3 regions of the Nesterenkonia sp. HG001 genome follow, and region 3 is predicted to be linked to each of the others. Evidence: riboswitches for the same ligand, from Rfam matches in the RefSeq annotation. Region 3 holds a riboswitch; each other region holds the start of a gene.

Region 1 (6,983 bases), 250 kb from region 3:
GCGGGAGCACCCCATGGGCCACCGCCACCTGCTCCTGCTGGCAGAGTCGCTGCAGGTACTCCAGCAGCGGCTCCGGCGGCACGAGTCGGAAGGGGTAGTGATGCGTGCGCGAGCGGATGGTGCCGATGACCTTGTCCGGCTCGGTCGTCGCGAAGATGAACTTGATGTGCTCCGGCGGCTCCTCCACGATCTTCAGCAGGGCGTTGAAGCCGGCCGCCGTGACCATGTGGGCCTCGTCGATGATGAAGATCTTGTAGCGGTCCCGCACCGGAGCGAAGGTGGCCCGCTCGCGCAGGTCCCGAGCATCGTCGACACCGCCGTGGGAGGCGGCGTCGATCTCGATGACGTCCAGGGACCCTGGCCCGCCGGTGGCCAGGTCACGGCAGGAGTCGCAGCGGCCGCAGGGGGTGCCGGTGGGGCCCTCGGCGCAGTTCAGGCAGCGGGCCAGGATGCGTGCGGAGGTCGTCTTCCCGCAGCCGCGCGGGCCGGAGAACAGATAGGCGTGTGAGACGGCGTCCTTGCCCAGGGCCGTGACCAGGGGTGCGGTGACGTGCTCCTGGCCGATCACGTCGGCGAACGTGTCGGGGCGGTACCGGCGATACAGGGCTGTGCTCACAGTGAAGAACCTTACCGTCTGGGTGGGACACGTGCACTTGATCGGAGGCGGGGCCGAACGCCGACTCCGGGCGGCCCCTCACCAGGGATCCTCAGCTCTGCGCGGCGCGCATCCGCAGCCGTTGCGTCACCTGCTTCTGCCGCGGGTAGACGTACAGCCAGGAGGTCCAGGGCCGCAGCCACACCATCAGCAGGGTCAGCGCCAGGCCGAGGACCGTGGTGACCCCCACGTGCCAGAGCGGGGCGGCCTCCATGCCGGCGAGCACCCGATGGATGATCACCAGGATCGGGAAGTGAGCCACATAGACCACGATCGAGCTGCGCCCGGCCCACTCGAAGAAGCGGGAGACCGCGCCCTGCGGAATGCGCGGGGCCAGCCAGAGGATCACCGCCAAGCCCAGCAGCGAGATCCCGGCGGCCTGCCAGGTCCCCATCCGCAGTGCGTGATCCTCGCGGCCCAGGTGGGAGAACACCGCAGCGAGGACGGCCATCGCGGCCACCAGCATCCAGGGGGCACGGGCCCAGCGCTCCACCCGCGGTCCGGCCCAGGCGCCCAGGAAGAAGAAGGCCCCGTAGTAGAGGGTCTTGTGCGGAAGGCCCGAAGGAACCTCCACCAGCACGACGACGACCATCATCGTCGCGGCAACCAGCAGGAAAGGTACCTTCCGGAGCACCGCGGCCGCGGCGTAGCAGAGGCACAGGGCGAGCAGGAACCACAGGTAGTCACCGGTGATCCAGTAGGTCAGTTCGAAGGGCCCGTTGCGGTAGACGAAGACCCCGTAGAGCACCATCCACACCGCCGCGGGCCAGACGATCGCCGCGTACTTGCCCCACAGGTACTGCGGCAGCGGTTTGGCCAGGGAACGTGGCAGCAGCATTCCGGAGAGGAACATCAGCAGCGGCATCCGGAAGGGCTCCAGGTACCGGTTGGCGAGGATCCACTCACGGCTGCCCGAGCCGGTCGACATCGGGATCGATGCGGCATGCAGGATCACCACCAGGATCACCGCGACGCCGCGCAGCAGGTCCATCCACTGCATGCGGCTGCTCGTGACGGCTGGCGCCGTCGTCGGGCTGCTGGGGGAGGGCATGGGTGTGCTCAGTTTCCTGGCTCGGGGAGGTGACAGACTTCAGAAAGTCTACCGGCCCACCCCGGGGAAAACCTGGATGTTCCCTGGACGCGGCTGACCTGCGGAAGGGTCGACGGGTCGAGTCGAGTTCGGACAGGGGGCTCGGACGGTGTCAGCGGCACTCATCTGGCACAGCCCTTCAAGCAGCTGATCGGCGTCACGCCGAAGCGGCTGGTCCGCACCCACCGTCTTGCCGCCACCGTACTAGGGATCGACCCCGCTGGACCGATCGATCTCCTCTAGGACAGACAGCTCACGAGACGTTAACCTGGAAGCACTCGCGCAGCGGAGGAGGGCCCCGTGGGCGAAGTAGTGATGTACGCGTCGGTCTCGGTAGATGGCTTCATCGCGGACGCCAATGATCAGCCCGGGCCGCTGTTCGACTGGTTGCTCAGCGGTGACGTGCCGTTGGACGAGAGCGGCGTCTTGAAGGTGTCGCAGACGTCCTACGACTACGTCCGGCCGTACTGGGACCAGATCGGGGCGACGATCGTCGGTCGCCACGTCTTCGACATGACGAATGGCTGGGACGGAACACCTCCCGGTGTCCCCCATGTCGTCGTCGTGACCCACCGAGGCAGGCCCGAGGGATGGTATCCCGAGGCGGCGTTCTCATTCGTCGACGGCATCGAGGCCGCCATGGCGACGGCGCAGGAGCGCGCGGGTGACCGCACCGTCGAGGTCGCCGCCGGGGACGTCGGCGGCCAGGTGTTCGCCGCAGGTCTGGTCGACGAGGTGCGCATGGACGTCGCACCTGTCGTGTTCGGGTCCGGCAAGCGCTACTTCGGGCCCGTGGACGCACAGCACCTGCTGGAGGATCCTGAGGTGGTGGTTCAGGGCGACGGGGTGCTTCATCTGCGCTATCCGGTGCGCCGTCGAGCGATCTGATCCGGTACCCGACGAAGTGGACTGCAGACGGTGACACCAGATCAGGTCTCTGGGCCCGTCCGCGCAGGTCGGGTCTTCCGCGCGTCAGCGGCCCGCTCTAGGGTGGCGGTCATGGACACTTCTGACGCAGAGCGCCTCCCCGCCGACCACTCATCCGCCGCCGAGACGCCGAGCTCATCGCTGGCCCGCCCCGGGCCCGACGTCGGGGCCCCAGAGGCCGCCGCCGTCGACGCCTATGTGGAGCAGGCCGTGGTCCGCCCTGGGCCCGAGTTCGCCGCAGTCCAGCGCCGGGCGGAGGAGGGCGGGCTGCCGGCCATCGAGGTCTCCGCTGCCCAGGGCAAGCATCTGGAGCTGATGGTGCGGATCTCCGGGGCCCGGCAGGTGCTTGAGGTCGGCACGCTGGCCGGCTTCTCCACGCTGTGGATGGCCCGTGCCCTCGACGACGACGGCGGCATCGTCACCTGTGAGGTCGAGTCCCACCACGCCGCCGTCGCCCGGTCGAACCTGGACGCGGCCGGCGTGGGGGAGAAGGTGGACATCCGCCTGGGCTCCGCGGAGCAGACCCTGCAGTCCCTGGTGGAGGAGGTCCGCACTGGGGCGCGCGAGCCCTTCGACCTGGTGTTCCTCGACGCCGACAAGGCCGGCAACCCGCGCTACCTGGAGCTGGTGATGGAGATGGTCCGGCCGGGCACCGTGATCATCGGGGACAATGTGGTCCGCGACGGCGGGGTGCTCGAGGCGGACTCCGACGATCCAGACATCCAGGGCATCCGGCGATTCCTCACCATGCAGGGCGAGCATCCGCGGCTCGAGGCCACGGCCGTGCAGACCGTCGGGGCGAAGAGCTGGGACGGGTTCAGCCTGGCGGTGGTCACCCGAGGCTGAGGGTCAGGACTCCGGCACCGGCGGTGCCACCGGGATGTCTGGCTGCAGGTACACGCTGCCGCCGGAGGCCGTGAACTCCCGGCTCTTGGCAGCCATGCCCTCGGCGACGATGCGTCGCTGATCCTCCGCCGAGCCGAACTCGTCACGGATGTCCTGGGAGATCCGCATGGAGCAGAACTTCGGCCCGCACATCGAGCAGAAGTGCGCAGTCTTCGCCGGCTCGGCGGGCAGGGTCTCGTCATGGAAGGCCTGCGCGGTCTCGGGATCCAGGGAGAGGGCGAACTGATCCTTCCAGCGGAACTCGAACCGGGCCTTCGAGAGCGCATCATCACGGCTCTGGGCCGCCGGGTGGCCCTTCGCGAGGTCGGCGGCATGGGCGGCGATCTTATAGGTGATCACTCCGGCCCGGACGTCCTCGCGATTCGGTAGGCCCAGATGCTCTTTGGGTGTGACATAGCAGAGCATCGCCGTGCCGTAGCGGGCGATCTCCGTGGCGCCGATCGCGCTGGTGATGTGGTCATAGCCTGGTGCGATGTCGGTGACCAGCGGTCCCAGCGTGTAGAACGGGGCTCCGTGGCAGAGCTCCTGCTGACGCTCCACGTTCTCGCGCACCAGATGCAGCGGGATGTGGCCCGGACCCTCGACCATCACCTGCACATCGTGACCCCAGGCGCGCCGGGTCAGCTCCGCCAGGGTGTCCAGCTCGGCGAACTGTGCCTCGTCGTTCGCGTCGGCGATGGACCCGGGGCGCAGCCCGTCGCCCAGAGAGAAGGCGACGTCGTAGGCGGCGAAGATCTCGCAGAGCTCGTCGTAGTGGGTGTAGAGGAAGTTCTCCTGGTGATGGGCCAGGCACCAGCCGGCCATGATCGAGCCGCCCCGGGAGACCATCCCGGTGACGCGCTCCGCGGTCAGCGGCACATGACGCAGCAGCACGCCGGCGTGGACGGTCATGTAGTCCACACCCTGCTCGCACTGCTCGATCACCGTGTCCCGGAAGACCTCCCAGCTCAGGGCGGAGGCGTCGCCGTGGACCTTCTCCAGGGCCTGATAGATGGGCACCGTGCCGATCGGCACCGGAGCGTTCCGCAGGATCCACTCCCGGGTGGTGTGGATGTCATCACCGGTGGAGAGATCCATGACGGTGTCGGCGCCCCAGCGGGTGGCCCACCGCAGCTTGTCCACCTCCTCGGAGATCGAGCTGGTGACCGCCGAGTTGCCGATGTTGGCGTTGATCTTCACCAGGAACTCCCGGCCGATGACCATCGGCTCGGACTCGGGGTGGTTGATGTTGGCTGGGATGATGGCCCGACCGGCGGCCACCTCGCGGCGGACCATCTCCGGCTCGCAGCCCTCGCGCAGCGCGGCGAAGCGCATCTCCTCGGTGATGATGCCGCGGCGGGCATAGTGCATTTGCGTGACCCTGCGCCCCTCGGCGGCTCTCCGCGGGGCGGGACGTCGTCCCCTCCACTCCTCCGTGGAGGCCCCGCGGCGGACGGCTGAGCGGCCGTCGTCGCTGAGGCGGCGGCCCCGGCCTTCGTACGTGGCGGTGTCACCGCGCGCCGTGATCCATGGGTCACGGAACGGCGGCAGGCCCTCGAGGGGGTCGCCCCCGGGACCTGCGGTCCGGTAGACGTCCACAGGCTCGTGGACGGAACCGTCCGGGGCATCATGGAGGTGAACCCGGGTCACGGGGACCTCCAGGCCCTCGCTGTCGCTGACGCTCGCTCGTTCGTGGGCAGGGTGGACCTCCATGGTGGGGGAGGTGGAGACAGAGGTGTGCTGAGAGAAATCGCTCATGATGAGCCCTCACTTCCTACGCCGGCATGACCCGGTCAGGTTCGACGGTCCAGGCGTGCATCGCCTGATCTCAGCCCCTGCAGGGGCACCCGTGTGGACTCGTCGAGCGTAGCCCACTGCACGGCGCGGACGTCGGCATATGACGCGTGACCTGGGAGGACGGGAGCGCGTCGGGTGTGCGCGTCGGGTGTGCGCGTCACGTGTCCTGGGTGCATCCAGCGGCCGCGAATCACGGCATCTGGAGGTGCTCGTCGGCGTGCCCCAGGCAGATGCCGTCAGACGTGGCCACTCGAGAGGTGTGGGGTGCGGAGAAGCGCTGACGCCGGGAGAGGAGACAGCACCGCAGACGCGACGAGGCCCCCGCTCAGATGAGCGGGGGCCTCGTGCTGTGGGCGGAGGATGGGGGATTTGAACCCCCGAGGGCGTGAACCCAACACGCGTTCCAAGCGTGCGCCATAGGCCGCTAGGCGAATCCTCCTTCAGCGCTCGATCTGCGGGTGCGAACACCCGGCGTCGCGAGAGCAGACTCCATGCTAGCGGAGAACGGCAGGAAAATGCACATCGTGCCCGGATCAGGGTTTCGGCGGGAGCTCAGCTGGCGCGTGCGGAGCCCTGCGGGCTACCATGGTTGCCGGCCCCACGTGTGGTGTCATCCTGCTGAACTCCCCCAGGACCGGAAGGTAGCAAGGGTAGGCGGGCTCTGGCAGGTGCACGTGGGGCCTCCTCATGCCTCCGGGCGGAATCACGAACTCCCCCTCCGGGATGATGACGACGCCGTGCCTCCTCCTTAGCGTGGAGCACATGACTGATCCCACGCCTCGACGCACACCGTCTCCGCTGCTCCAGATCTGCCGGGGTCCCATCGGCCAGGGCCTGGCGAGCGGCGCCGTCGCCCTCATCCCCGTCCGTCGCTACCCGCGCTGGCTGCGAGAGACCATCGTCTGGGCCCCCTCGATCACGATGGCGGGGATGTTTCTCTGTCCCGAGCAGGCGCAGCGGATCGCCCGGAAGACTGGGCTGGAGAGCGACGAGCGAGCCGAGCCCTCTCGAATCGAGGCGGAGGTCGAGGCCCCGCTGGCCGTCCGCCTGGCTGCCGCCGGATTCTTCGGAGGTGCCGTCTATGGCGTGATGCGCACGGGCCTCTGGGCAGACACGGCACTGGAGTCAGGGCTGCGCCGGCTCCGTGTCCCCGCACCGCGGGTGGTGCTGGCAGTGGCCGGAGGTGTCGCCACCTGGAGGATCGCTGAGATGGAGCGCCGACAGGCGGGCGGGCAGGGCACCCCCGGCTGACGCGCGCGGGACCTCCGGACTTCCTGGACAATGGGGCAGGCGCATCCTGTGATCCGGGACGCACCGACCTCTTCAATGCGGCGGACGCCCACAAGGCGGACCGCCATGACCGGAAGGCTGACCACGTGTCCGAGAACTCCACCCCTGAGGCTCCGGCTTCGTCTCCGAGCCCGAGCACGCCGGGCTACACGATCGGCGACTACTTGCTCGACCGGCTCGCCGAGCTGGGCCTGACCGAGCTCTTCGGCGTCCCCGGTGACTTCAACCTGCATTTCCTGGACCACGTGGTCGCCCACCGGGACATCCGATGGGTCGGCTCCGCCAATGAGCTCAATGCCGGCTACACCGCCGACGGTTACGCGCGCATCCGCGGGATCG
Region 2 (6,983 bases), on a different contig from region 3:
CGGGACGTTGACGGCTCCCTCCACATGCCCGGCCGCGTACTCCCACGGCTCCCGGACGTCGACGACGCCGGCGATCCGCCCGGCCTCGACAGCGGCCTGCAGCTCGCGGATCCCGATGTCCTCCGGACCGAAGGGATGCCCGGTGTAGGGATCGGTCTCGCCCTCCACCGGGTGCAGAGCGGGATCCTCCTCCACCGCGCAGGCGGCTCCGGCGGAGGCCGCACCACCGCCGGGCCCGCCGCCCAGTCCGGCGACGTCAGCGCCGATGCTGGTGACCGGCTCCCGGTCCGGGTCCGGCAGCAGCCGCACCTCCCGGAAGGAGGCGGTCAGCGCGTCATAGGTCATCACCCGGCCGAGCAGGGTGTCACCCACTCCGGCCAGGAACTTGATGGTCTCAGTGGCCATCAGCGTGCCGATCACACCGGGCAGCACACCGAGCACCCCGGCCTCGGCGCAGGTGGGCACCTCCCCGGCGTCGGGGGCCTCGGGGTAGAGGTCCCGATAGGTGGGGCCGCGCTCCCCCGAGGGAAGCCGCGACCAGAACAGGCTCACCTGCCCGGCGAAGCGCAGGATGGAGCCGTAGACCAGCGGCTTGCCGGCGATCTCGCAGGCGTCGGAGACCACGTAGCGGGTCGCGAAGTTGTCCGAGCCGTCCACCACGATGTCCACCGGCTCCACCAGCGCCAGCGCGTTCTCGCCGGTGATCGGCTCCCGGTGCTCGTGCACGGTGATCTCCGGGTGCAGCCCGCGCATCACCGCCGCGGCGGACTCCGTCTTCGGCCGGCCGATGCCGGCCTCCGAGTGCAGGACCTGCCGGTGCAGGTTGGAGCGGTCCACGACGTCATGGTCGACGACGTCGATGGTCCCCACCCCGGCGGCGGCCAGGTAGGTGAGGATCGGGGCGCCGAGGCCGCCGGCGCCGATGACCAGCACTCGGGCATCGAGCAGCCGCAGCTGCGCATCGGGTCCGAAGCCGGTCAGCGAGAAGTGCCGCTGGAACCGTTCCAGCTGGGTCTGCGAGAGATCTTTCAGCTCAGTCAACGGGGTCGATCCTTCCTTCCATCGCGGAGGAGGCCAGGGCATGACGGCGGCGGGGGATCCGCCCCGCACCGGCACAGAGCCAGCCGGAGGAGACTGCCAGGCGCATGGCGTGGGCCATGTCGGAAGGCCGCTGGGCGCGGGTGACCGCGGAGGCGACCAGCACGGCGTCGCAGCCGAGCTCCATGGCCAGCGCGGCCTCGGAGGCGGCGCCGATGCCGGCGTCGAGCACCACCGGCACGTTCGCCCGGGAGGCGATGAGCTCGATGTTGTGCGGGTTCAGGATGCCCAGCCCGGTGCCGATGGGCGCCCCCAGGGGCATGACGGCGGCGGCTCCGGCCTGCTCGAGGCGCACGGCCGCGGCCGGATCATCGGTGGTGTAGACCATGGGGATGAAGCCCCGGTCGGCGAGCTGCTCGGTGGCCTCGAGGGTTTCGATGACGTCAGGGAGCAGAGTGTGCTCATCGGCGATGACCTCGATCTTGATGAGGTTCGTCTCGAGCGCCTCGCGGGCGAGCTCGGCGGTGAGCACCGTGTCCTTGACGGTGTAGCAGCCGGCGGTGTTGGGCAGCACGTCGATGCCGAGCCGCTCGAGCATGGCGAACACGCTGGTCTTGGTCTCCGGGCTGTAGCGGCGCATGGCCACAGTGGTCAGCGTGGTGCCGGAGGCGAGCAGCGCCTGCTCCAGGGCGTCCAGGTCGGTGATCCCGCCGGTGCCCATGATGAGGCGGTTCTGCAAGGTGTAGTCGCCCACCTGCAGGGACGGAGGAGTGGTGGCTGTGGTCATGGTGCTCTCTTCGGGTCAGGGGCGGCTCAGCCGCCCTGCACGGCGGTGACGATCTCAATCTCCTCGCCGTGGCTCAGCACGGTGGCGGCCCAGGCGCTGCGCGGGACGACGGCGGCGTTGATCGCCACCGCCACACCCAGGCGGCCGCCGTCGGCGGGGGTGCCGTCGGGGCTCAGCTCGCGCCCGGTGGTCTGCCCGACGGCGTCGACGACTGTCGCCCCCTCGGGCAGCTTCACGTCTTCTTCGTTGATGGTCACGGTGAGCATGGGTCTCACAATCCTGTGGGGGTCATCTCTGGTGCGGTCAGCGACCGTGTGGGGCTCATATGGGCGAGCATCTGCCGGTCCGCCGCGCTCAGTGCGGCCTCGCCGTCGTCGCTGAGCAGCGCGGCGGCCAACCGTGCGGCCAGCGGTGCCAGCAGGATCCCGTGTCGAGAGTATCCGGTGGAGATGACGACGTCGGGCGCCCCTTCCAGCCGGCCCAGGTAGGGGATGTCGTCAGGGGTGCCGGGTCGGGCCCGGGTGGTGATCTCTTCCAGCTCCATCTCCTTGACGGCGGGCAGCACGGCGACGGCGTCGTCGAGCAGCTCCTGCACGGAGCCCGCGTGGGTGCCGGGCATGCCATCCTCTCGCGAGGAGGCGCCGATGACCAGCCCGCCGTCGGCCCGTGGCACCAGGTAGACGCTGCGGCCGGCGACCTTGGCCCGGACGGTGGCGCCGAGGACGTGGTCCTCCCCAGCGAGCAGCTGCCCGGGACGCACCCGCAGGCGCAGCACGTCTCCGTGGACGGGCCGCAGATCCAGCGGGGCGCGTGCGGGCAGGCCGGCGATGTCGGCGCAACCGAGCCCGGGCACCAGCAGGACCTTCTGCGCGGTGCGCTGCGTGCCGTCGTCGAGGGTGGGCGTGTGGGAGCCCTCCGCGTCGGGGCCGCCGACAGCGGTGACCCGCGCCTCCACGCGTCGGGCGGGCGGGCCGGCGTCGGGGAAGCGAGCAGGATCCAGCGGACTCTCGAGGGCGGCGAGCGCGCAGCTGGCCAGCATCCGGGGGTCCACCTGGTGGTCGCTGGGCACGTCCCAGCCCTTGGAGATGCCGGGGGCGAGTGCGGGCTCGCGGCGGCGCAGCTGGCCGGAGGTCAGCGGCTCCACGGCCATGCCGTGGGCCTGCTGGACGGCGACGAGGTCGGCGACGGCGTCGCGGTCGGAGCGGTCCGCGGCCAGCAGGATGGTGCCGTTCTCCCGCCACCCGGTGGGGGCGTCGACGGCGGCGGCCAGCGTGGCCAGGAAGGCCGGGTACTCGGCCCGGGCGGCGGTCATCAGCGGATAGAGCCTGTCCTGCCCGTACTGGACCTCACTGATCGGGGCCAGCATCCCGGCGGCGGCGTAGCTGGCGTCCCGGGCGATCTCGGGGGCGATCAGCGTGACCGCGTGCCCTTCGCGCCTCAGCTGCCAGGCTGACAGCAGCCCGACGACGCCGGCTCCCACGACAGTGACGCCCACAGCTCCTCCTCACGGCGGCATGATCCGCATCGAGTCCGAGTGGTCGGCGGGTTCGCCCTCTCAGCCCGGCCGGCCCGGGCTCCCACGGAATGCAGGTTCCATTCTAGTGGGTCAGCCCTTCACTCCGCCCGCTGCGATGAAGCCGGTCCCCAGGCTGCGGCCCACGAAGAGGTAGAGCACGATCACCGGCAGGGAGTAGAAGAGCGAGAACGCCGCCAACTGGCCGTAGGCGACCTGGCCGTACTGTGAGGAGAACGTATAGAGGGTGACGGCCGCCGGCAGGTTGTCCGGACTGAGCAGCAGCATGAAGGGGACGAAGAAGTTCCCCCACATCATGACGAAGGTGAACATCGTGGCCACTCCGAGCCCTGACCGCATCAGCGGCATCACCACGGCCCACAGCGTCCGATAGACTCCGGCACCCTCGGTCCAGGCGCTCTCCTCGATCTCCATGGGCACGGCATCCATGAACCCCTTGGTGAGGAATATGGCGTACGGCAGCGAGGAGGCGCCGAGGAACAGGATCGCGCCGAACATGGAGTCGATGAGGTTGACCTGCACGAAGAGCGAGTACACGGGGATCATGATCGCTGTGATGGGCAGGCCGGTGGAGAAGATGATGGTCAGCAGCAGGGACCGCTTGCCACGGAACCGATACCGCGAGATCGGGTACGCACACAGCACCGCCGCGGTCATGGTCACCAGAGTGGCGCCGCCGCACAGGATCAGCGAGTTGGCGATCGGCCGGAAGGTCGTCTCGGCGTTCCAGATGGCGCTGAAGTTGCCGAGGCTCCATCGCTCCGGCCATGAGACGGCGAGGGACGCGTCTGTGTCGAAGGCGGCGAGCCCCACCCAGAGCAGAGGGATCAGGAACATGGCCCCGATGAACGCCATGACGAGTGTCGAGGCCGTCTCCGTGGTCCGTGCCCTGCGGCCCTTGCCGCCCCTGGCCGGCGCGGTCCGACGTGCTGAGGTGGTGGTCATCGCTTGTCCTCCTCGGGAAGCAGCCGCAGATAGGCGATCGAGGCGACCGCGCCGATCAGCAGGAGCAGCAGTGCCACGGCGGTTCCGTAGCCGAGCTGCCCGTAGGAGAAGGCCTGCTCATACATGTAGAGCGGCAGGGTCTGGCTCTGCTGCGCGGGCCCTCCCCCGGTCATGATGAAGATGAGCCCGAAGACGGACAGTGTCTGCAGGGTGATGAGCATCAGGTTGGTGGCGACGGCGGGGCGCAGCAGCGGCAGGGTCACCGACCAGAACCTGCGCAGAGGGCCGGCCCCGTCCACTGACGCCGATTCCTGGATCTCCGCGGAGATGCTGCCCAGCGCCGCCGAGTAGACCAGCATGGAGAACGCCGTGCCCCGCCAGATGTTCGCGAAGGCGACTGCGAGGATCGGAAGGCTGAAGAGCAGGTCCTGCTGCGGAAGCCCGATGGACTCCAGGATCACATTGAGGCTGCCCTCGTCGGCGAAGAAGGTGTAGAGCAGGTATCCGGCCACGACCTCGGGCAGGATCCACGCCGCGATGACGATGGCGGTGATGACGAACGTCACTGCCCGGTGGGCCTTCTCCATCAGCAGTGCGAGGAACAGCCCGAGGAGGTTCTGGCCGATCACCGCAGACACCACGGTGAAGACGAGCGTCAGCCCGACCGAGTTCCAGAACTGCGAGTCGGTGAAGGCGTCGGTGAAGTTCTCGAACCCGATGAAGGAGGTCTCCGCCGCCCCCTCGCCGCGGATCGCGGAGTCGGTGAAGGCCAGCCAGAGCGAGTACAGGATGGGGCCTGCCATGAACAGCACGAGCAGCGACAGCGCGGGAACCATGGGGACGGCCCGGCCGAACGTGAGACGGTCCCCGATGGTGCGATTCTGCCGTGGAGGCCCTCCTTCGCCGCTGGCGGCGTCGGGCCGATGGATCTGGGACTGCGTGGCGGTCGGCGCGCTCATGACGACTCGTCCTGCACGTTCTCAGGGCCGACGATGTCGGTGACGGCGGCCGCGTAGGCGGCGGCCGCCTGTTCAGGGGTCTGGGATCGGGTCATCACGGCCTCCATGGCCTCCTGGATGGCGTTGGACACCTCGGGATAGGCCGGCAGCGCAGGCCGGTAATAGGCGCCCTCGAGCAGCGAGGTGAAGAACTCTGCGGTGGGCGAGTAGCTCTGGTATCGCTCGTCCGCGGCGACGTCTTCTCGGACGGTGATGTAGTTGTTGGCGATGGTGAAGTCGACCATCACGTCCTTCTCGCAGAGCGCTTCGATGAAGGAGAAGGCGATCTCCGGGTCCGAGGAGTACTCCGGCAGGGTCAGGCACCAGCCGCCGCTGAGGGTGACGAAGCCGGGGTCCTGTCCGTGCTGGGTGGGCATCCGGGCCAGACCCATGGTCTCGGTCCATTCCGGCCAGGGGCTGGTGCCTCCTTCCACCCAGTTCTGGGAGACCCAAGAGCCGTCGATGACCATTCCCAGCTGAGCCTCCGGCAGCAGCCGGGAATAGATGGTCTCGCTGATGTTGGGGTCGAGGTTCTGAGCGAGGCTGAGGGTCAGCTCCTCCTCGAAGACGGTCTCCAGCAGCTGGAGCGACTCCAGGAACCCGGCGGAACCGATCACCCACCGGCTGGTGTCCTCGTCATAGAGGGTGGAGGCGGTGCCGTAGAGCAGCATCTCGAATCCCTGCATGGAGGCCTTCTCCCCCTGGGGCTTTCCGGAGTAGATGACCATCGGCGCGACGTCGGGCAGCTCGGCCTTGATGGTCCGGGCCGCCTCGAGGATCTCCGCCCAGTCCTGCGGCGCCCACTCCTCGGGGAGGCCGGCCTGGGCGAAGACCTCCTTGTTGAACCAGATGGCTCGCGTGTCGGTATGGGTGGGGACGGCGTAGGTGAGGCCGTCCTCCGCCTTGACCGCATCGCGTGAGGCCTGGGCGATCTCCTGCCAGTCGCCCCACTGTTCGACGAACTCGTCGACGGGCTGCAGATAGCCCGCCCCGACGTCGGAGAGCAGGATGAAGGTGTCCGCGTAGGCGACGTCCGGCGAGGTCCGCGGGGAGGACATCAGCAGCTCGTTCTTCGTGTAGTAGTCGTTCTCTGCCGCGACGATCGGCACCAGTTCGACGATCCGATCAGGATGCTGGCTCGTGTAGCGCTCTGCCGCAGCGTTGATCCAGTCCTCCCACAGCGTGCCGGAGCCGAACTGCTGGTAGGCGATGCGTATGACGTGGCCCTCTGCGGCCGCGGAACCGCCGCAGCCGGTCAGCGCCGCCAGCGGGAGGACCGCCCCGACTCCGCCGGCGAACCGCAGGAACGTCCGTCGATCGACCCCTAGTCTCGGATCTCTGCTCACCTGACTCGTGCCGTACCCGCTCACACGCTCATCTCCTCCACCATCGATTCCGCCGCCTGACGAGGGGACAGCCGCTCGAAGAAGACCTCCAGCTCATAACGCTGCACGATCTGACCGAAGTCGGCTCCCCCAGAGGGCGGCAGGGGCGGCGGATCCCCCACCTCCCCTTCCATGCCTCGCAGGAACTCCGCGATGTCAGCGTCGAGACCAGTGAGGCCCGGGAGCACCGCGTCCAAGACGTCGGCGTTCGGCGGCACGCCCCGCTCTGTCCGCAGGATCTCTCCCGCCGCAGTCGAGTTCGCGAAGAAGTCGATGAAGTGCTGGACCTCCTCCGG
Region 3 (6,983 bases):
ACCGCAACCGCCAACGCCCCGACGGCCAGCAGCGCACCGCCCAGCACCACAGGGATGTCGACGACGCTGAAGCTCGCCGGGCGGGCCCAGGTCCGGGCCGGCGCAGGCCCGGAGGCACCTGAGGACGCACCGAAGCCGCGGGACTCCATGGTCACCGCCAGCCGGGTGGCCACCCGGATCGCCTGCACCAGCAGCCCGAAGGCCTGTGAGCAGGTCGCCCGGACCTTGCCCAGGAGCCCGCCCTGTGTGCCCACGCCGCGCGCCCGCCGCGCCAGCCCGATGGTGGTCCAGTGCTCGGCGAGCAGCCCCAGCAGCCGCATCGCCGCCAGCGCCCCGAGCACGAACCGCGCGGGCAGGCGCATCTGCTGGGCCAGCGAGTCGGCCAGATCGGTGGGATCCGTGGTGGAGAAGATGATCACTGAGGGCAGCACCACGGCGAGCGCACGGGCCCCCATCGCGATGCCCAGCTCCACCGAGCCCTCGCTGACCGTGGTGAATCCGAGGTCCAGCAGCACCGCCCCGGACTCCTCAGCAGCGATCGCCGTGCCCCAGACGGCCACCACGGATCCGATCGCGAAGGGCCAGATCCGCAGCAGGAACTGGCCCAGCCGCAGTCCGGCCCACGGCAGGAGCAGGAAGCTCGCCACGATCACCACCGAGGAGCTGACCCAGTCCATGGTGGAGACCAGCGCGGCCGTCACCAGCAGCACCGCGAACAGCTTCGCCAGCGCGTTGGCGCCCCCGAGTCGAGACTCGGAGCGCACCCCGGTCAGCATCGGGGCGGCGGTGCCGCGCGGTCGGGAGGCCCGGTGGTCGACGACGCCGTCACGCGGCGTCCGCCCGTCAGCGCAGTCGTCCTCCTCGAGCGCCTCCTCCTCGAGCGCGTCCTCCGCGGCGGCCTGCCCGGTCGCCTCAGGACGCAGCGGCATCTCCTCGGCCTGTAGAGCACGCAGGAACGCCTCGTCATGGGTCACCGCCACCACGGTGCCCCCGTCGTCGAGGTGCTCGCGCAGCAGTCGGATCAGTGCGGCGAAGGTGTGGGCGTCCTGCCCGAACGTCGGCTCGTCCAGCATGAGGACCTCCGGCCCGGCGGCGAGCACCGTGCCCACGGAGAGCCGACGCTTCTCCCCACCGGAGAGGGTGAACGGGTTGACCTCCGCCAGATGCGCCAGTCCCAGCCGGGTGAGCAGCCGAGCCACGCGGTGCTCGACGTCCTCTGAGGTGAACAGCGGAGCGTCCTCGCCGGGCTGCCGTGCCTGCCGGGCGCCGAGCGCAAGCTCCTCGCGGACCGTGGGCCGGACGAGCTGATGCTCCGGCTCCTGGAACACCATCCCGAGCCGAGCCACCAGATCCGCCGAGCGCCAGCGGTGCGGGTCATCCGTCAGGGCCTCGCCACGCGGCCCTTTGAGCTCTCCGGTGGCGACGAGCTCGCCCTCGTGGACGGGGATCAGCCCGGCCAGACTCAGCAGCAGGGTCGACTTCCCCGCCCCGTTGCGACCGGTGATACCCAGCGCCCGGCCGGCAGGGAGGTCGACGTCGATCCCCTGAAGCACCGGTGCCGGACGGCGGGACTGACGGCGCCGCGGCCTCTCCCGGGAGACGGCGAGCTCCCGTCCGGTCAGCAGGACCCGGGGCCTCAGGGCCTCGGGCCCCGCCGTGGCGCCCTCAGGCTGGGCACCGGCATCGGTGTCCAGAAGCAGGTCCGGGACCGGATCATGGCCCGGCACCCAGAGCCCGAGCTCCACCAGATCCGCCCGCAGATCGGCGTCGTCATGGATCCGCCCGGCGGGTACCCGGTGGCGCACGCCTCCGGCGGTGTCGAGCACGATCAGAGTGTCCACATGGTCCGCCCAGGTGGACAGCCGGTGCTCCACCACCAGCAGGGTGGATCCCTGGCGCGCGGAGGCTTCGATGACCGCGTCCCGCACTCTTCGGGTGCCGTCGGGGTCCAGGTTGGCGGTGGGCTCGTCGAGGAGCAGCAGGGCCGGGCGCATGGCCAGGATCCCGGCCAGCGCCAGCCGCTGCTTCTGCCCGCCGGAGAGCCGCGCGGTGGGATGGTCCAGCAGTGCTTGGGCCTGCTCCCCCGAGCCGGCCAGGCCGGTCTCCACCAGCACCTGTCGCACCCGGTCCCAGATCTGGTCCGCAGGCACGGCGAGGTTCTCCGGGGCGAAGGCGACGTCGTCACCCATCCGAGAGAGCACCACCTGGGACTCCGGGTCCTGCTGCATCAGACCCATCCGGCCGCGGGCCTGCTCCGGGGCGAGCCCGTCGATCAGCAACTCACCGGAGGAGACGGCCTCCTCATCATGGAGCACTCCGGCCAGCCCGTGGAGCAGGGTGGACTTCCCGGCCCCGGAGGCCCCCACCAGGAGCACCTTCTCCCCCCGGTCCAGGTGAAGGTCGAGCCCGTCCACGGCAGGGGCGGGCCGGTCGGCATGCTGATAGCGCCAGCCGCGGACCTCGACGGCGGCACCGCCGGCGAGTCTCCCGGGAGGGCGCGCCGACGTCGTCATGCGGTCCTGCGCCATCGGCTCAGCCCTCACGACGACGGCGCAGCACCGGCTCCTGATGCGCCCGGCGGGAGGCCAGCGGGCCCAACACCGAGGTGGCCGCCAGCCCGCGGGTAGCCAGCCAGGAGAGCAGCCCGGCGATGATCGCCCCGGAGAGCGTGAAGCAGCCGATGTGGATGAAGGTCTCCAACGGCGCGTAGGCGTACATGGGGATGATCCAGTGATAGGTCGCTCCGCCGAAGAACCCGGAGAGCGCGCCGGCGAGCATCGCGACCTCCAGCGTGTACCGGCGGTACAGGAACGCCAGGAAGATCAGCTCCGCGCCGAGCCCCTGCACGAAGCCGGAGGACAGCACGGTCAGCCCCCACTGGGAGCCCAGCAGGGCGGAGACCACGGCGGCGACCATCTCGCAGTAGATCGCGGCACCGGGCTTGCGGATGATCAGCATCCCCAGCACCGCGGGGAAGAGCCACATGCCGTGGACCAGGGTCGCGGCCGGCGGGTAGGCGGCGAAGAGCCCGCCGACGACGTGGTAGCTGAGGTTCCATCCCCAGAAGATGACCCCGGAGGCCACCGCCAGGGTGGAGGCGACGACGATGTCGGAGACCGACCAGCGGAAGGTCCGCGGCCGGGTCCCCGCGCGTGCCGGTGCAGTGGTGCGGTGCGTGCTGCTCATGATGCTCCCTCGTGTGACGAGCGTGGACCACGAGCACGCAGGGAGGGAGCCGTACCTGCCGCCGCGGACAGCCGATGACGGCGTGCAGGTCCGGCATCCGAGGACAGCTCGACTTCCTTCGCAGGCGTTGATCGGGCGGCATCGCGCCCGGGTTGTCCTGATCAGGTTCGAGGGTCTGGGCCGTCAGCCCACTCTCAGCGCATTCCGTCTCCCGCAGGGGGCGACGGGGAGCGCTCCCCTGTCGTGTCTCGAATGACGTGCCCCACAGTAGCGCATCCCCCTCCCTCCTGGCGGCCCGGCCCGCTAGGCTGGAGGCTGAGCAGGTCACCGATGAGCCCCGCCCTCGAGCGGGACGCCGACGTCGCCCTGTGCCAGACTCGCGTGAGAACCCCTACATCCGAATCCCACATCCGAATCCTCAGGAGTGCCGATGGACAAGATCATGGACAAGCTGCTGACCACCGGAATCTCCCTGGCCGGCGGCTACGCCGCCACCAAGGCCTTCGAGTTCGCCTGGCGGCAGGCCACCGGCGAGGACACTCCCCGGGCCAGCGAGGAAGAGGACATCTCGTTGCAGAAGGCCCTGGTCTTCGCCATCTCCTCCGCCGCCATCTCCGCAGGCGTTCAAGTGCTGTCCCAGCGCGGAGCCAAGGCCTCGGTGAAGAAGATCAAGGCCGCCTACGCGAATAAGGCTGAGGTCTGAGCGGCGCGCAGCAGGACGGCACGACACCACGGATCCCCGTCGGAGGTCTCAGCCCCCGTCGATCTCCCGGCGGGCTCCATGGCCCCGCGAGATCCGGTCCACTGCCCGGGCCAGCTCGTCCTGCGCCAGCTGCTCGGACTTAAAGTGCTTCGTCCGGTACCCGGCGCGCCCCACCACATGGGCGCTCGCCGGGGCGGTGAGGATCTGCAGACCCCAGGCGAGCAGGACGAGCACGACGCCGCTCCAGCTGCGCCAGGTGATCGCCGCGGCCAGCAGCAGACTCAGCAGGCCGAGGACCTGAGGCTTCGTGGCCGCATGCATCCGTGAGTGCAGATCCGGCAGCCGCACGAGTCCGATCCCGGCCGCCAGCGACATCAGCCCACCGATCACCAGGAAGACGGCGGCCACGGCATCAAGGATCTGATCCATCAGCTCCGCGTCCAGAAGGTCCATCATCGTGCTCCCTCCCCCGGCGCCTGGTCGGGAGTCTCTCCAGAGGGCTCCTCAGCCTCGTCCTGACCCTCTTCCTCCGCCGCACGGCGACGACGCGTGGTGAAGCCGGAACGGGTCAGCTCGTGGAACCACGAGGTCGCCGGGTCCTCATCCTCCCCGTAGCCGCGGGGAGCAAGAGTGCCGCCGTGGGGATCCACCGGGTCCATGCCGGCGAGCCGCGAGGGGCTGGCCGCATACGGCGCCCGCCCACCGTCCATGGCGCCACCATCACCCGAGGGTGCGGCGCCCGGCACGCCGGAGCCGGCGGGGCTCCCACCGCTCCCAGGCCCGGCATCCGCGCCGTCCGGTGCGCCCGAAGGCCCGCCGGAGCTCGTGGCCGCCTGCGGCAGCGCCCCGGTGAGCACGCTCGCCCCGGGATCCTCCGGCCGACGCACCGCCACATACCGGGCGATCGCCACGGCCCCGAGGAAACCGATCACGGCGGTGGCCACGACGAAGAGGATGAAGTCCTGGTGCCCTCGGGCGACCATGTCCGTGATCAGCATCGAGGAGACGATGATCAGGATGACGTCCACACTGATCACCCGATCCAGCACCGATGGCCCCCGGAACACGCGGAAGACAGAGCAGAGCACAGCCACCGTCAGCAGCGCCTGGGAGATCCAGTAGGCGTAGGTCAGCATCAGCGCCCTCCCTCCTCTGAGGCGCCGGCGGGGCCGCGACCGAGCATCGCGGACGACGGAGCCGCAGAACGCGTCGGGATCGCCTGATCGCGCTCCGTCTTGGAGAAGCCACTGACGCGGCCCAGCCGCTTCTCGGCCTTCACCACCGCCAGCTCCGATCGGTTCCCGCAGCTGCGGAGCACCAGTGCCTCAGTGCGCAGGGCATCCTGCCGGATGCGCTCGGCGTCGTGGTCGTCGGTGACGTTGAGGCAGTGCAGGTACAGGGTCGCCGTGGTGCGATCCACATCGATCACCAGCGAGCCGGGCACCAGTGCCAGCGCGTGGCCTGTCACCGTGACGATGAAGTCGTCATGGCTGCGCAGCTGCACCGAGATGATCGAGTTGCGCACCTTCGGTCCGCGCACGACGGCGATCCAGGCCACCTGGAAGGAGGCGGCCACCATCTTCGCCAGGAAACGGACCGTGAAGACCAGCACCCACCAGATGTTGATCCGCCCCGAGCCGCGCAGCGGCGGCAGGTAGAACAGCCGCACCACGGCGGTGCCCAGCACGGCCCCGACGATCAGAGTGCCCAGGGTGAAGTCCTGCCACATCGCCATCCAGAGAAAGCTGAGGAAGGCGATCAGCGGCAGCTCGAGCGGCAGCGGGGTCCGGGGTCGCTTCATCGGTCATCAGCCTCCTGCGCCGACTCGTCTTCAGGCTCCAAAGAGGTCCGCACCGGGGCGAACTCGTCGGAGCCGCCGTCGCCGGTGTCTAAGTCAGGTATCTGCGAGGCCAGGTCCTCCAGCTCCTCGCGGACCCCGTCCACGCGCTCCTCCCCCAGCACCGCCTCAAGGTAGGGGGTGCGCTCGTACATGTCCTGGGCGGCCGCACGGGAGAAGGACATCAGCGGCCCGGCGAACACGGTGAACGCCAAGGACATCGTCACCAGCAGGGCGGTCGGCGCCACCACCGACATCGGCAGCAGCCGCTTGTTCGCCGCCCGCGCGTGCGCCAACGTCTTCGACATCAGCAGCCGGTCCGGGGAGTCTGCGTCCTCGGCCTTGCGCCAGAACGCACGCGCCCAGATCCGTGCCACGGCCAGCAGAGTCAGCAGCGAGGTCACCACAGAGCCGACCACCAGGGTCCAGGTGATCCAGGTGCCCTCCGCGATCCCGCCCTGGATCATCCCCAGCTTGCCGATAAATCCGGAGAACGGAGGGATCCCCGCGAGGTTCATCGCCGGGATGAAGAAGAGTACGGCCAGAGCGGGAGAGATCTTCGCCAGACTCCCCAGCCGATCCACGTTGGAGGACCCGCCTCTGCGCTCGATCAGTCCGGTCACCAGGAACAGCGTGGTCTGGATGGTGATGTGGTGGGCCACGTAATAGATGGTGGCCGACATGCCCACAATCGAGACCAGCGAGAGTCCGAACACCAGATAGCCGATGTGGCTTATCAGGGTGAAGGAGAGCATCCGTTTGATGTCGCCCTGGGCCAGCGCACCCAGGATGCCCACGATCATCGTCAGCAGCGCGACGATCATCAACGCGGTGTTGATCCGCTCCCCCGGGAACAGCAGCGTCTCAGTGCGGATCATCGCATAGATGCCGACCTTGGTCAGCAGGCCCGCGAAGACCGCCGTCACCGGGGCGGGGGCAGTCGGATAGGAGTCCGGCAGCCAGAACGCCAGCGGGAAGACCGCCGCCTTGATGCCGAAGGCCACCAGCAGCATCACATGCAGCAGCAGCTGCATGTCACCGTCCAGGTCGCCCAGCTTCAGCGCCAGGTCCGCCATGTTCACGGTGCCGGTGGCCGCATAGACCACACCGATGGTGATCAGGAACAGCATCGAGGAGATGACGGAGACGACCACATAGGTCACCCCCGCCCGGATGCGGGACTCCCCTCCCCCGAGGGTCAGCAGCACATAGGAGGCCGTCAGGAAGATCTCGAAGCCGACGTACAGGTTGAACAGG

What was found. Region 3 has a riboswitch for thiamine pyrophosphate ahead of ODE13_RS08030 (ECF transporter S component). Riboswitches for the same ligand answer to the same signal wherever they lie in the genome.
Region 1: linked by a shared signal. The riboswitch ahead of thiC (phosphomethylpyrimidine synthase ThiC) and the one ahead of ODE13_RS08030 (ECF transporter S component) in region 3 are both predicted to bind thiamine pyrophosphate.
Region 2: linked by a shared signal. The riboswitch ahead of thiO (glycine oxidase ThiO) and the one ahead of ODE13_RS08030 (ECF transporter S component) in region 3 are both predicted to bind thiamine pyrophosphate.

Annotation. Positions count from the first base shown of each region.
Region 1 is NZ_JAOSZD010000004.1:336,757-343,739, forward strand. It holds gene ODE13_RS09145 (DNA polymerase III subunit gamma and tau) at 1-616, opposite strand, end outside; gene ODE13_RS09150 (acyltransferase) at 708-1,655, opposite strand; gene ODE13_RS09155 (dihydrofolate reductase family protein) at 2,046-2,633, shown strand; gene ODE13_RS09160 (O-methyltransferase) at 2,745-3,518, shown strand; gene thiC (phosphomethylpyrimidine synthase ThiC) at 3,522-5,270, opposite strand; TPP riboswitch at 5,312-5,418, opposite strand; tRNA gene ODE13_RS09170 (tRNA-Ser) at 5,709-5,793, opposite strand; RNA gene ffs (signal recognition particle sRNA small type) at 5,946-6,042, shown strand; gene ODE13_RS09180 (hypothetical protein) at 6,117-6,605, shown strand; gene ODE13_RS09185 (alpha-keto acid decarboxylase family protein) at 6,731-6,983, shown strand, end outside.
Region 2 is NZ_JAOSZD010000006.1:218,897-225,879, forward strand. It holds gene moeB (molybdopterin-synthase adenylyltransferase MoeB) at 1-1,041, opposite strand, end outside; gene ODE13_RS12125 (thiazole synthase) at 1,034-1,825, opposite strand; gene thiS (sulfur carrier protein ThiS) at 1,852-2,091, opposite strand; gene thiO (glycine oxidase ThiO) at 2,097-3,320, opposite strand; TPP riboswitch at 3,310-3,416, opposite strand; gene ODE13_RS12140 (carbohydrate ABC transporter permease) at 3,432-4,304, opposite strand; gene ODE13_RS12145 (sugar ABC transporter permease) at 4,301-5,263, opposite strand; gene ODE13_RS12150 (substrate-binding domain-containing protein) at 5,260-6,672, opposite strand; gene ODE13_RS12155 (ABC transporter substrate-binding protein) at 6,669-6,983, opposite strand, start outside.
Region 3 is NZ_JAOSZD010000004.1:82,817-89,799, reverse strand. It holds gene ODE13_RS08035 (ATP-binding cassette domain-containing protein) at 1-2,513, opposite strand, end outside; gene ODE13_RS08030 (ECF transporter S component) at 2,533-3,186, opposite strand; TPP riboswitch at 3,283-3,436, opposite strand; gene ODE13_RS08025 (DUF4235 domain-containing protein) at 3,617-3,889, shown strand; gene mnhG (monovalent cation/H(+) antiporter subunit G) at 3,938-4,345, opposite strand; gene ODE13_RS08015 (monovalent cation/H+ antiporter complex subunit F) at 4,342-5,025, opposite strand; gene ODE13_RS08010 (Na+/H+ antiporter subunit E) at 5,025-5,690, opposite strand; gene ODE13_RS08005 (Na+/H+ antiporter subunit D) at 5,687-6,983, opposite strand, start outside.